2 linked regions of the Sphaerisporangium rubeum genome follow. The protein of the gene in region 2 interacts with the protein of the main gene of each other region in a pairwise test. Links are inferred from orthologs where the notes say so. Each region holds a gene or a part of one and is shown on either strand. Other genes may lie near its edges.

Region 1 (7,330 bases), 2.4 Mb from region 2 along the record:
GCTCTGACCCGGTGCTCTCCGACTTGGCGGCTTCTGACTCGGCGGACTCTGACTCGGCGCTCGCCGACCCGACGCTCCCCGGCCTGGCGGTCTCCGGCCTGCCGCTCGCCGGGCTGGCGGTCTCCGGACCGATGCTCGCCGACTTCGCGGGCTCCGACTTGGCAGGCTCCGACTTGGCGCTCTCCGGCTTGGCAGGCTCCGGCTTGGAGATTCTCTCTCTGCTCGGCTCCGCCGATGAAGTCTCCGCCTTGACCGGGTCCGTTCCGGAGGTCTGCGGCTTGGCGGGCCTGCCTGCGGGGTCTTGCGGTGTGGCGGGCCTGGACCCAGGAGGCTTCGCCTTGACCGGCTCCGTCCCGGACCTGGTGGGCTCAGAGCCGGTCCTCGTGGGCTCCGGGCCGGTGACGTCGGGCTTGGCGCGCTGACCTTCGGGGGCGAAAGCCTTGGCGGGTCCCGTCGTGGAGGCCTCCGCCTTGGCGGGGTTCGCGCCGGAGTCAGGTCGCGCCGGCTTCGTCTCGCCTGGCCCGGTCCTGGCGGCCGGAGACGTGGCCCCGGCTTCGGCGGGCCGGCCGCCGGCCTGCTCGGTACCGGCCGGGGCACCGGGGGTGGTCTTCCTCGGGGAATCCGCCGCACGGGTCTCATCGGTGGCCCGATCGCGCTCGGGTGACCGGGTCTCGCGCTCGCCGTCCGGGACGGCGGGAGCGGGCTGTGCGGCCGTGCCGGGGCGCTTGAAGGCCTCGAAGGGGCTGACCGCCTCGGGGAGCACCACGGGCTTCGACGGGACGACCGGCGGGGTGCCGGTGCCGCCGGGTGGCGTGGACCCGGTGGAGGCGGACCTTCCGGTGAACCATGTGTCGGCCGTGCGACCCGAGGAGCCGGATCCGGTGCGCGGCAGCCGTCCGGCCACGGTGGCGTCGGACGACCGGTCGGCGTCAGTGGGACGTTCCACGTCCCCAGAGGGCCGCCGTCCCTCCGCGGACCGTTCCGCGTCCCACGGCCGTACCGCCTCTCCGGGCCGTGCGGAGTCCCCGGGCTTCGCCGCGTCGCGCGGTCGTACCGCCTCCGTGGATCGTGCGGGGTCCGCCGACCGTTCCGCGTCCCGCGGCCAGACCGCCTCCCCAGGCCGTGCCGGATCCCGGTGGCGATCAGTCTCTCCGGGCCGCGCGGGGTCGCCGGACCGGGACGTGGCTCCGGATCGCGCGGGGTCGCCGGACCGGGACGTGGAGGCGGGTCGCGTGGGGTCGGCAGGTCGTGCGGGACGCTCGGGCCGTTCGCCGGCCGGCGGTCGTCTGTCGTCCTGCGTGCGCCTGAAGTCCTCCGGTCGTCCTGGCTCCCTGGACCATGCCGGGGTCTCGGGCCGGGACGGGGAGGCGGGTCGTCTCAGGGGGTCGGACGGGTCCGCGTCCGTGTGGTCTCTCTCGTCCGGCCGGTTAGGCACCGGCGGTCGAGAAGAGGCGGGACGGGGGGTGGCGGGTGAAACTTTCAGGGGGCCGGTCGTCGCCGGGGGGAGGGCCGGGGGGTCGGCGGGAGGCAGGGACGGGTGGGGTGCGGCGGGGAGAGCGCGGGAGGACGGGGGGGACGGGGACGCGGTGCGGGCCGTCTCGGGGACGGAACGGACGGTGGCACCGGGGGATGGCGGACGGGCCGAGGGGTCGGCCGTGGTCGCCGGGAGGCAGGTGGTGCAGGCGGAGAAGCCTTCCTCGCGCGCCTCCTCGTACGTCAGCTCCTCGTGCTCACGCCCCGCGAGCTGGCGGCACCCGGGCAGGTGGAAACGCCTGCGGCCGGGGATGACGAGCACGATGGTGTCGGGGGACGGCCGTGCGCCGGCGGGCGGTCGTGGCCCGCCGGAGGCGGCGAAGGCCCCGGTCGGACCCTGCGCGGCGGTGGTTCGCGCCGTGGCGGGGTGGGCCGCCGCAGGCGTGGACACCGGCCGGGTCAGGGTGGGGGATGCACCACGAGCGGGAGCGGCCGCGCCGGCCATGGCTCCGGGTCTCGCCATCGTGCCGGCACCGGCACCGACCGGCGGCATCGGCGGCGCCATGGCCGCCTTCCCACCGCCGGAGGGGAACAGGTGATGGCGTCGCAGCAGTGCCCCGATCATCAGGAAGACCGCGGACAGCACGCTGACCACGATCGACCACATGACCAGGACCGCTGTTCCGGTCACCACGCCCGCGACCAGGAGGCCGAAGGCGAGGACCACCAGAATGGCGCTGAGGTAGATCACGGAGAACTCCCAGTCGCGGGTCGGCGTAAACCCTTGACCTTTACCTTAACGCCGGTCGGTGTGCGGAGCGTCAACCGGGAAGGCACCGGAGTGCGGCGCCGGCTCGGGAGCGCCGAACGGGTTGCTCTGGCCACCCTGGATCTGCTGGGGGCCACCAGGCGCGCCGGCGTGGGACATGGCGGGGGCGCCACCCATCTGGCCGCCGACCACGGGGAACCCGCCGCTGCCCTCGGCCGCGACGTTCAGCTCGGCGAGCTGGTTCTCCAGGTAGAGCTTCAACCGGCTGCGGTACTCACGCTCGAAGCTGCGCAACTCGTCGACCTTGCGCTCCAGCTCGTCGCGGGTCTGCACGAGGGAACCCATCGCCTGGCGGTGCCGCTCCTGCGCGTCACGCTCCAGCGTCTCGGCGCGGCCGCGCGCGTCGCCGATGATCTGCTCGGCCTGGCGGCGTGCCTTGCCGAGGATCTCGTCGGCCTCGCGGCGCGCACGGGTGACCGTCTCGTCGGCCTCGCGGCGCGCGTCGGCGATGGCCTGGTCGGCGGTCTGCTGTGCGAGCGCGAGCACGCGGGCCGCGGTGTCCATGTTGTCCTCGGCGGGAGGCATCCCCATCCCGACCGGCACCGGCTCGGGCCTGATCGGCTCCGGCTGCTTCATGGGCTCCGGCTGCGGCATCATCATCTCGGGCTTGGGCTCGGCGACCGGCGCGGGGGCCATCGCCATGCCCATGCCACCGGGGACCTTGCCGCGCAGGCACTCGGTCAGCTTGGCACGCAGTTCCTCGTTCTCCTGGATGAGGCGGTCCAGCTCGGCCTCAACCTCATCGAGGAAGGCGTCGACCTCTTCCTCGTCGTACCCCGGCCGCAGCCGGGTGGTACTGAATTGCTTGTTCCGCACATCAGCGGGCGTCAGCGGCATTTCGGTCTCCTTGGCGCGCTCGGAGTCGGTCCGACAGGACGGTACCCGATCTAACGAAGCACGGACACAATGTTGATCATGAGCAAGACCACAATGAACAGCACTGTGAAGCTCAGGTCAAAGGCCACCGTACCCAACCGGAGCGGGGGAATGAAACGGCGGAGGAACTTGAGAGGCGGATCGGTCACCGTGTACGTGGCCTCCGCGAGCACCAGGACGACCCCGGTGGGGTGCCAGGAGCGCGCGAACGCCTGCACGGTCTCAAAGATCATCCTGCCGATCAGCAGGACGAGGTAGATCGCGAGGATCCCGACGAGGATGTCACTAATGATCCCCACGGTCGTGCCCCGCCTCCCCACCGACGTGCCTGCCACGGTCCGAGCGGGCCAGGTGTGGCCGTTCACTGTTCATAGGTGGAACTCTAGCTCTGGTTGAAGAACCCGCGTTCCGCGATTCGGGCCTTGTCCTCGGCGGTCACCTCGACATTGGCAGGGGACAACAGGAACACCTTGTTGGTAACACGTTCAATGCTGCCATGTAGGCCAAAGACCAGACCTGCCGCGAAATCGACCAGCCGCTTCGCGTCGCTGTCGACCATCTCTGTCAGATTCATGATGACAGGGGTGCCTTCGCGGAAGTGCTCCCCGATCGTGCGGGCCTCGTTGTACGTGCGAGGGTGAAGTGTCGTGATCCGCGCCAGATCGGTCGTACGGCGCTCGACGACGGGCACCCCCGACCGGGGGGCGGGCACCGGGCTCTCGGGCTCCTCAAGGCCCTCCTGCGGCGCGCCGGTGCCGCGCTCGTCGCGGCGGCGGTCGGCGTAGTCGTCGGGATAATCGTCCTCGTCGGCGTAACCGCCGTAGTCGGGGTAGCGGTCGTCCTCCACGAGACCGAGGTAGACCGCCATCTTGCGCATCGCGCCGGCCATCGCTCCGTCGTCCTCCTGCTCATGGTCGCCGCACCCAAGGCAACCTAAGGCACCGCTGTCGACCTCTGCTCGGATACATGGACATCAAGGTCCACTCGGGGGGACATTACCTGACGAAGGGCGTCCGGCGGCCGAGCAACGCCGTACCGACCCGCACGTGTGTCGCGCCGTGTGCGACGGCCTCCGCCAGATCTCCGCTCATTCCGGCGGAAATCATCGACGCTCGTGGATGCGCCGCGCGCAGGGCCTCCGCCACCTCGCGCAGGCGCGCGAACGCCGGGGCCGGGCTCGTGCCGAGCGGTGCCACCGCCATGACGCCGCCGAGCACGAGTCCCTCCTGCTCGGCGACGGCGTCCGCCACGGCGGGGACGCCGTCCGGTGTGACGCCGCCGCGTCCGGGGTCGTCGTCCAGTGCCACCTGGACCAGGCAGGTGACCAGCCGTCCCGCGGCCACGGCCCCCCGGCCGAGCGCGGCGGCGAGCCTCGGCCGGTCCACCGAGTGGATCACGTCGGCGTAGGACGCCACGGAACGGGCCTTGTTGGTCTGGAGCTGACCGACGAAGTGCCACCGCACCGGCAGGCCGGCGCAGTCGCGCGCCTTGGCGGCGGCCTCCTGGTCGCGGTTCTCCCCGATGTCGCGCACCCCGAGCCCGCTGAGGATCCGGATGTCGGACACCGGGTAGGTCTTGGTCACCGCGACGAGCGTGACCTCCTCGCGTGGCCGGCCGGCGGCGGCGCACGCCTCGGCGATCCGCCGCTCCACCTGTGCCAGGCCCGCCGCGATCTCCTCGCGCCGCGCGGTGCTCACATCGGTCATGTACGGCCCGCCCGCTCCGTGATCTCGCCATGGCTCATAGCGGGCCCAGCGTAACGGGACCGCCGCGTGGCCCGGGTGGGGGGAGTGCTCACGGCGCCGGCGTCACGACCGGTGTCACTTGAGGAAGTCGGGAACGTCCAGTTCCTCTTCCTGGTCCTCGAACACGACCTGGCGGCGCCGGTTGGGGTCGGTGACGCGGGAGGTGATGGGAGTGGGGGGCTCGGGGGTGGGCCGCGGGATGGTCAGCGGCGCCTGGTCGTCGTCGGCGTCGCGCGCCACCGCCGTCTCACGCGGCGTGACCGGATCGGCCGCGGCCGCCGAGGGCTGCTGCGCCGGCGGCGCCGGTGTGGCGGACTGCGCGGACGCCGGCGGGAACGGACGCACGGGGGCCGGTCGCTGCTCGGCGCGGGAGGGCTCGGCGCGCGGAGGCTCGGGCCGGGACTCGGGCCGGGACTCGGTGCGCGCGGGCTCGGCCCGCGGCGCGGTGAACGACGACGGACGGGGCTGCGGCGCCGCCGGCGCGGACTGCGTGCCCGCGGCCGTGGCCGTGCCGGCCGTCCCCTGTGCCTGCGAGCCGGCCGCCGGACGGGAGGCGGGCTGTGGCCGGGAGACCGGCTGCGCCGGCGCCGGTTTCTCGTCGGGCTCGTCGAACCCGGCGGCGATCACGGTGACGCGGACCTCGTCGCCGAGCGCGTCGTCGATGACCGTGCCGAAGATGATGTTGGCGTCGGAGGCCGCGGCGTTGGACACGAGCTGGGCCGCCTCGTTGATCTCGAAGAGGCCGAGGTCGGACCCGCCGGCGATGGACAGCAGCACGCCGTGCGCGCCGTCGATGCTGGCCTCCAGCAGCGGGCTGGACACCGCCATCTCGGCGGCGGCCACCGACCGGTCGTCCCCGCGCGCGTGCCCGATGCCCATCAGCGCCGACCCGGCGCCGGACATCACGGACTTCACGTCGGCGAAGTCGAGGTTGATCAGACCCGGCGTGGTGATGAGGTCGGTGATGCCCTGCACACCGGACAGCAGCACCTGGTCGGCCGCCTTGAACGCGTCGAGCACGCTCACCTGGCGGTCGGAGATGGACAGCAGCCGGTCGTTGGGGATGACGATCAGGGTGTCGACCTCGTCGCGCAACGTCTCGATGCCGGCCTCGGCCTGCATGGCCCTGCGCCGTCCCTCGAAGCTGAACGGCCGGGTGACGACTCCTATGGTCAGCGCGCCGAGCGATCGCGCGATGTTGGCGACCACAGGCGCGCCGCCTGTGCCGGTGCCGCCGCCCTCGCCCGCCGTGACGAACACCATGTCGGCGCCCTTGATGACCTCTTCGATCTCCTCACGGTGGTCCTCGGCGGCCTTGCGGCCGACCTCGGGGTTGGCCCCCGCACCGAGACCCCGGGTGAGCTCGCGGCCCACGTCCAGTTTGACGTCGGCGTCACTCATCAGCAGCGCCTGGGCGTCGGTGTTGATGGCGATGAACTCGACGCCCTTGAGTCCCTCCTCGATCATCCGGTTCACGGCGTTCACTCCGCCGCCGCCGATGCCGACGACCTTGATGACCGCGAGGTAGTTCTGCGGTGCTGCCACGACGAGGGGCCTTTCCGCTCGTTTACTTGCTTCTACTTGCATTACGTGAAGCCCGGAAGTCGCCGGGCCTTATTGTTTAACTCTCACCCTCAAGTTGAGATTTAGAGTTATGTCAACCTGAGGAATGATACGGACAGTAGGGTTGCCCCTCCCCCAGGGTCAACTCACCGCGCCGCAAGCACGTCCGGCGTGTCCCTTTCGCTCCTGAGTGGCATGGCGCACCGGTGAGCGGAGCGGGCCCGCGCGGAGCGGCGGGCCACGTCACTTCACCGTCACCACGTCCGGTGTGCTCACGTCGTAGGCGTCACCGGGGCGTTGCAGCAGCGCGAGCGCGACGCGCGCCTTGTCGCGGGTACGTCCCGCGTCACCCCACATGATCGTACGGCCGTCGGCCAGCCGGAGGGAAACATCACGGCCCGTCGTGGCGCGCACTTCCCGCACCCGCCGCGACAGCTCCCACGGCAGCCCGCGCACCACGGCCAGCGCCGCCATGGTGGCGGGGTCGTCGGCGGCGAACCTGCCGACCCGCAGCAGCGGCAGCCCCACCGGGACGGCCTCCCTGGTCTCGATCACCATCGCGTGCCGGTCGACCACGGCCGCGCCGCCGGCCACCGGCACCGCGGCCAGCGGCCGCCGCTCGTCGACCTTGATGCGCAAGGTGCCCGGCCAGACCCGCTCGACCGCCGCCGCTTCCACCTGGCGCAGCGCCGCGACCCGCCGCCGCACCCCTTCGACGTCCACGGCCGCCAGCGGCTGGCGGGACGGCACGGCGGCGGCGCTGCGCACCGCCTCCGCCGACAGGGTCTGGTTGCCCGACACCGCGACCTGGCGCACGCCGAGCACCGGCGAGAAGAACACCAGC
Region 2 (7,149 bases):
CGCGAAGCCGCCGCCGAGCAGGATCCACGAGTGTGAACCGTTGACGGTCGACCCCAGCGGGGTGATCACCGCGAGCAGCCCGAGCAGCGACACGCCGTACACCACCGGCGCGTACACCCGGAGCCTGCGCTGGTCGGCCGTGGCGGCGAGCCCGCACAGGGCCCAGCCGATGAGCAGGTTCAGTATGTGCTTCTTCACCATGCCGGTCGGCGCACCCGCGGCCCAGGTGCGGGTGGACGACCACACCAGCAGTGTGCCGATCACCGACAGCGCGAGCACGGCGACGAGCAGCACGCCGTCCAGCCGCCACACCGCCGACCGCGCACCCATGGCCCGCTGGATCAACGAGTCACCCTGCGGCGCGAGAGCCTGGTTCACTCGGCCACCGTCCCGTCCCTGTTGATCGTCGGCAGCCGGTCCGGGGGCCGGCCGCCAGGCAGCGCCGCCTTGCCCTTGATGCCGTAGATGGCCTCCCAGATCTCGCGGGCCGCCGGCGCGGCGGCCATGGCGCCTTGACCACCCTGCGAGACGGTGACGACGACCACGAACCGCGGGTCACCCGCCGGAGCGAACGACGCGAACCACGAGGTGTCCTCCTTGCCGTACACCTCGGCCGTGCCGGTCTTGCCGCCGATCTTGACGACGTTCATGGGGAAGCCGCCGAACGCACCCGCCGCGGTGCCGTCGGACGTCACCTCACTCAGCGCGTTGCGGATGTAGTCACGTGTCCCCTTGTCCACCGGCAGCCGGCCCGTCACCGGGGCCGTGACCTCGCGCACCCGCGTGCCGTCGGGGCTGACGATCGCCTTGGCGATCCGCGGGCTGCGCAACCTGCCGTCCCCGACGAGCGCGGCGTACGCCACGGCAAGCTGCAGCGGTGTGACCAGCACGTCCCCCTGGCCGATGGACAGGTTGGCCGCCTCGGCGGCGTGCCACTCGAAACCCTCCAGGCAGTTCTCGTTGGCCAGCCGCTTGAGGTAGGCGGCCCGGCCCGGGTCCTTCTTGGCCACCTCGGGGTAGCCGGTCCTGGCGCGCAGGCAGCTCAGGTCCTTGGTGGCCTTCCACTGCTCCTTCTTCCAGTTCCTGCCGGGGATGCGGCCGGGCACCTCCCCCGGCAGGTCGATGCCGGTGCGCCTGCCGAAGCCGTACGCCTTGGCGGTGTTGGTCATCGGCTCCTTGGGATGGGGGACCGGTTTGTCGCCGCCGTCGCGTTTCCACATCTCGTACGCCGCGCGGTAGAAGATCGTGTCGCAGGACTTCACCAGCGCGGTGTGGAGGTTCATGGGGCCGAGGCCGATGCCGTGGAAGTTGTGGAACGACGTCCCCGCGACGTCGTAGGCGCCGGGGCAGTCGTAGGTGCCCTTCAGCGGGTAGCCGTCCCTGACCATCGCCGACACCGACGAGATCTTGAAGGTCGAGCCGGGTGCGTACTGGCCGTGCGTGGCGCGCGAGATCAGCGGCAGGCCGGCCTTCTCCGACAGCAGACTCCGGTACTCCTTCTCGGAGATGCCGCCGGCCCACACCGCCGGGTCGTACGTCGGCATGCTGCCGAGCGCGATGACGCCGCCGGTCCGCACGTCCAGCACGACAGCGGCGGCGCCGTCGGCCTTCGGCGCGTTCTTCATCGCGTGGGCCAGCGCCTGGTCGACGGCCCTCTGCACACCGGTGTCCATGTGGGTGATCAAGATGGCGCCGGGGACCGGGGAGGTCTGGCGCTCGACCCCGAGCACCTTGCCCATGCGGTCCACCTGCACGCGGCGCAGGCCGGAGGAGCCACGCAACTCCTCGTCGTACACGTACTCCAGGCCGTCGCGGCCGACGAGGTCCACACCGGAGAAGTTGGCCTTCAGCGTGGAGCGCTTCTTCAGCTCCTCCTCGGTGACCGGCTGAAGGTAGCCGAGCGTCTGCGAGGCTCCGGCGCCGAGGGGGTACTCCCGGACGGCCTGCACCTCGGCGTGCACACCGGGGAAGTCCTCCTGGCGCTCCAGGATCTGCAGGGCCTGGCGGGTGGACACCTTGTCGTCGATGGGGATCGGCGAGTACAACGACCCCGGCCAGCAGGGACGGGTCACGTGCGGGCCGCAGGGACGTATGCGCTGGCGCAGCTCCTTGACCGGACGGCCGAGCACCGTGGCGAGACGTCCGAGCACGGCGGCGCCGCCGTCACGCATGCGTTCGAGCTCGGCGCGGTCCACCGACACCACCAGCGCGGAACGGTTGCGCACCAGGGGACGGCCTCTGGCGTCCAGGATCGGGCCGCGGACCGCCGGGACGATCACATCCCTGGTGCGGGTCTCGGTGGCCGCGGCGACGAACTGCGGTCCGCGCACCACCTGCACCTGCCACAGGCGCAGCCCCAGCACCACCAGCAGGGTGATCACCAGGAACTGCAGCACCACCAGCCTGGCGCGTACCCGGTTCACACCCGCCTCCGCACCGGGTAGGCCCCGGTCGGCACGGACCGGCGTCTCGGCCGCTCCCCCGCGCGCCGCGACACCACCCAGAAGCCCGCCGCCACGATCGCCAGGTCGTACACCACCATCGACGGCCAGTCCTCAAGCGGCGCGGGCCAGTCGACCCGTGGGTCGCCGAGCAACCCGCCGACGCCGGCCGCGAGCAACGGCGCCGCCATCACCGCCACGATCACCGTCGCCGCCAGCGCGCCGCGGGCCCGCTCCCCCGCGCGGCCCACCGCGAACCCCACCAGGCAGAACACCAGCGCGTACTGCCCCATCACGTGCGCCGCGGGAGGCAGCACGTCGGCGACCGCCCCGGTGAGGAAACCGATCAGCGCGCCGGCCGCCGCGCTCCGCACGGCCGCCAGCGCCACCACGCCGAGCAGGACGAGATCAGGCCCGCCACCACCGGGGAACGCGAACCTGTTGATCACGCTCACCTGCACGACCATGACCGCCGGCACCAGCAGGACCGCCGCGACCCCCCTCATGACCGCACCCCTCTCGCTCGCTCATTCCCGCTCACCGTCCCGGCCCCGGCCGTCGCCGGCGGCGCCTTCGCCGTCGCCGGGAGGCGCGTTGCCGCGTTCGCCGGGAGCGACGACCTCGCCGTCACCCGGGGTGGTGTCGCGACGGCGGGGACGCCGTTCCTCCGGTGGGCCGGACGGGTCGGCGCGCCGGCCCACCGCCGGTGGCGGCCCTGACGGCGGTGGCGCGGGGGTCGGGGACGGGGCCTCGGCACGAGCGGGTCTCCGCGCCGGCGCCGGTGGCAGCAGAGCGTCGCGGGGATCGCGAGCAGGGGCCTGGACGACGACCCCGACCACGTCGAGAGCGCCGAAGTCCACGAACGGCGTGGCGTAGGCGACGCGGGTCAGCTCGCCAGGCGTCGGCTCGACCCGCTCGATCGTGCCGATCGGCAGGCCCGGCACGTACGGCGTGCCGCGCTCGGAACCGAAGGTCACGATGCGGCTGCCGGTGGTCAGGGACGACACCGCGTCCAGCAGGCGGAACCGCACGAACCGGCCGTCGGCCGACGGGCCGAGCCCCGAGACCAGACCCACCTTGTTGCCCTGCTCCACCCGTGCCCCCACCGATGACGCCGGGTCGGTGAGCAGCACCACGGTCGAGGTGGACGGGCCCGCGCGCACCACACGGCCCACCAGCCCGTCGCCGTTCAGCACGGTCATCTCGGCCCGCACACCGTCCACCGAACCGGCGTCGATCTCGACGGTGTCCTCGAACCCCGGCACCCCGCGCCGCGCGATCACCTCGGCCGGCACCACGCGGAACCTGCCGAGGCCCGACAGGCCGAGCATCGCCGACAGCTCGGCCGACCGGCGGCGGTCCAGGCCCCGCGCGGTCAGCTCACCACGCAACCTGGCGTTCTCGGCGCGCAGCCGCGCGATGCGGCGCTCGGCGTCCGGCGCCGAGGCGAACGTCGAGACGAACTCGCCGACCGGCCGCGCGACCGCCGTACCCGCCTGCTCGGCCCAGCCGAACACCGACGCGCCGGCCGAACGGAACGGATCGAACAGCGAATCACCCCGCTGCCGGTGGTCGATCGTGATCAGGACGAGTGACGCGGCCAGCAGCAGGCCAAGGGTGGTCCGCGCACGGCGGGTGTCCCTCATCGGGGTCGTCGCTTCCTCGGCGCGCCGGTCAATGTCTCGGTTCCGGCACCAGCACCTGCTGCAGCACCTCGAACTCCTCGACACACTTGCCCGAGCCGAGCGCCACCGAGTCCAGAGCGTTCTCCACCAGATGGATCGGCATGCCGGTCTCGTCACGCAGACGGTCGTCCATGCCGCGCAGCAGCGCACCGCCGCCGGTCAGCGCGACACCTCGGTCCATCAGGTCGCCGGACAGCTCGGGAGGACACTTGTCCAAAGTGGTCTTCACCGCGTCGATGATCAGCTTGAGCGGCTCCTCGGTGGCGCGGCGGATCTCGTCCGCCGAGACCACCACGGTCTTCGGCAGGCCGCTGACGAGGTCACGGCCCCGGATCTCGGCGTGGCGGTCGTCACCGGTGGAGCACGCCGAGCCGATGGCGATCTTGATTTCCTCGGCGGTGCGCTCCCCGAGCATCAGGGAGTACTCCTTCTTGGCGAACGCCATGATCGCGTGGTCCAGCTCGTCACCACCCACCCTGATGGACTGGCTGGTCACGATGCCACCCATCGAGATGATCGCCACCTCGGTGGTGCCGCCGCCGATGTCGACCACCATGTTGCCCGTCGGCTCGTGCACCGGCAGCCGCGCGCCGATCGCCGCCGCCATCGGCTCCTCGATGATGTACACCCGCCGCGCACCCGCCTGGTAACCGGCTTCCTTCACCGCGCGCTGCTCCACGCCGGTGATGCCGCTCGGCACCGCCACGATGATGCGAGGCTTCGCGAAGTGACGCCGCTTGTGCACCCGCTGGATGAAATAGCGCAGCATGCGCTCGGTCACGTCGAAGTCGGCGATCACGCCGTCCTTGAGCGGACGGATCGCCACGATGTTCCCAGGCGTCCGGCCAATCATCCTCTTGGCCTCGATGCCAACCGCGACGATCTTGCCCGTGGTGGTGTTGATGGCCACCACCGACGGCTCGTTGAGCACGATGCCGCGCCCGCGCACGTAGACCAACGTGTTGGCCGTGCCCAGGTCGACGGCCATGTCACGGCCGAGGAACGCCAGCTTGCTGCCCATGGGGAAGGAAACCTTCCTTCAGGTGAGTCGCGAGAGATTACGATTCGCATTCGAATCGTAACGTGACGTACCCACTCCTGAGGGCAACGAGCCGCCAGCCCGGGGAAAATCTTGCCCCACCCGACACTCAAACCCACCCGCACAACCGGGCCCTGAACGATCGCTTCCCCGCCTCCACCAGCGAAAACGCCGCCGTCTCCCGCTGGCGTCACCGTGTCACGCCACCCCGGGACGACCGGACGAACACCGTGCCGGCGAAGCCCCACGACGCCTGGAAGGCCGGGCGAACACAGCACGCGGCCCCGGGTGCGTCAGCACACCGGGGCCGTCGTGGAATCGCTCAGAAGCGGTCCGGAAAGAAGATCTTGATCTCGCGCGCGGCGGACTCGGGCGAGTCGGAGCCGTGGACGACGTTCTCGCCGATCTCCAGCGCGTGGTCGCCGCGGATGGTGCCGGGAGCGGACTTCACCGGGTCGGTGGCCCCGGCCAGCGCACGGAACGCCTCGATCGCGCGCGGGCCCTCCAGGACCAGGGCCACCAGCGGGCCGGAGGTGATGAACGACACGAGCTCCCCGAAGAACGGCCTCTCGGAGTGCTCGGCGTAGTGCGCCTTGGCGGTCTCCGCGTCCAGTGTGCGCAGCTCCAGGGCGACGACCTTGAGGCCCTTGCGCTCGACTCGGGCGATCACGTCCCCGATGAGCCCACGGCGGACACCGTCGGGCTTGATCAGGACAAGCGTGCGCTCGGACACGAGAATCTCCTTAAGTCAACTGATCGCCACCCCGGCAGGGGCCCACGGCGAAAGGGGAAGCCTGCCCGCAGCCTACCGGCCCCCGCCGCCTACCCCATCCTCATGTCCACGAGGGTCTGCGTGCGGGTCCTCCCCGCCGGCAGGCGACGAACCGGGAGGGACGGCCGGGAACGCGACCGTGTCCCCGGCGCGCGCGATGTGCGCGCCGGCGGTGGAGGAGGGGATGGGGTCCGGGGACGGAGGCGCCGGCCGGGGGGCCGGGTCGCGGCGGCGCAGAAGAGCGCCGAGCACCAGGATGGCCACGACGACGAAACCCGCGACCAGAGCCCAGACGTGCAAGGCGCCGACGAAACCGTCCACCATGGCCTGGGACGTGACCGTGCCGGAGGCGCTGATCGCGCGCAGCCACCCCACCTGGATGCCGGTGCCGAGCAGGAAGCCACTGAGCACGGCGGGGAAGCACAACGACAGGCCGAACAGCCCCGCATGAGGGCCCGCGAGCAGCACGGCGGCACTCACCGCGACCGCGGCCCCGGCGGCCAGCAGCACCAGCGGCACGACCAGCGGGAGCCCGGTCGCCGACGGCACGAGCAGCCGTATGCCGCACAACCCGGCGACCACCGCGACCAGCCCGGCCGCCACGAGCCTCGCCACCGGCCCGTCCACCGCACGGCTCTGCGCGCCGCCATCGGCTCCGAGGCCGGACGCCGTGCCGTCCAGCGGCACCGGGTCGTCACCGACATCCCGGTGTGACGGCCCGCTCGCGGACGACCGCGCCGCGGCGGCGCCTTCGAGCGCCGCGGGGCCGGGAAACTTCGCGGACGGATCGACCGCGCCGGTCGACGTGACGGCGACACGGGAGCGTGCCGTGATGAAGCGGACAGCGGCAAAGGCGGCGGCGAACGCCGCGAGCGCGGCCAAGGCGAACGCGGCCCACAGCCCGGACAGCCCCGGCCCGCCGAGACCACCGAGCTCGACGTAGGTCACCTGGGCCGCGGTGGGCAGCACGACCAGGCCGACGGCGATCATGACAAGAGCGGCCATGCGCTCCTCGGAGCCCCCGGCCTGCCGTACGCACGCCATGGCGGGCAGCGAGACGACGGCGACGGCGGCCGCCACCAGGATCAGCTCGGACGGCCAGTTGAAGGTCGTGCCGACCGCCAGCGCCGCGACCCCCGCCGACGGCCCGGCCGTGAGCACCAGAGCCCTCCGTCCCGCCGCCGGCCACCGGATGGCCGCCGAGGACCCGGC

The links.
Region 1: the proteins of BJ992_RS09290 (region 2) and ftsZ interact in binary tests that used the Escherichia coli proteins (3 or more experiments, as listed by UniProt). The link is inferred for Sphaerisporangium rubeum from one-to-one orthologs.

What each region holds. Positions count from the first base shown.
Region 1 is NZ_JACHIU010000001.1:4,576,939-4,584,268, forward strand. Bases 4,234-7,171 are described here. They hold ftsZ (cell division protein FtsZ), read right to left. Parts: upstream 6,469-7,171; coding sequence 4,999-6,468; downstream 4,234-4,998. Other genes in these bases: BJ992_RS19660 (YggS family pyridoxal phosphate-dependent enzyme), read right to left, coding at 4,234-4,884; BJ992_RS19670 (cell division protein FtsQ/DivIB), read right to left, coding at 6,730-7,171. In the rest of the region: BJ992_RS19640 (hypothetical protein), read right to left, coding at 1-2,224; BJ992_RS19645 (DivIVA domain-containing protein), read right to left, coding at 2,270-3,139; BJ992_RS19650 (YggT family protein), read right to left, coding at 3,190-3,477; BJ992_RS19655 (cell division protein SepF), read right to left, coding at 3,561-4,067; more of BJ992_RS19660, read right to left, coding at 4,174-4,233; more of BJ992_RS19670, read right to left, coding at 7,172-7,330. UniProt on the Escherichia coli protein: Essential cell division protein that forms a contractile ring structure (Z ring) at the future cell division site. The regulation of the ring assembly controls the timing and the location of cell division.
Region 2 is NZ_JACHIU010000001.1:2,166,754-2,173,902, reverse strand. The notes cover bases 3,132-5,888. They hold BJ992_RS09290 (rod shape-determining protein), read right to left. Parts: upstream 5,148-5,888; coding sequence 4,116-5,147; downstream 3,132-4,115. Other genes in these bases: ndk (nucleoside-diphosphate kinase), read right to left, coding at 5,488-5,888; mreC (rod shape-determining protein MreC), read right to left, coding at 3,132-4,087. In the rest of the region: rod shape-determining protein RodA, read right to left, coding at 1-330; mrdA (penicillin-binding protein 2), read right to left, coding at 375-2,423; rod shape-determining protein MreD, read right to left, coding at 2,420-2,947; more of mreC, read right to left, coding at 2,969-3,131; more of ndk, read right to left, coding at 5,889-5,898; BJ992_RS09280 (hypothetical protein), read right to left, coding at 5,971-7,149. UniProt on the Escherichia coli protein: Forms membrane-associated dynamic filaments that are essential for cell shape determination. Acts by regulating cell wall synthesis and cell elongation, and thus cell shape.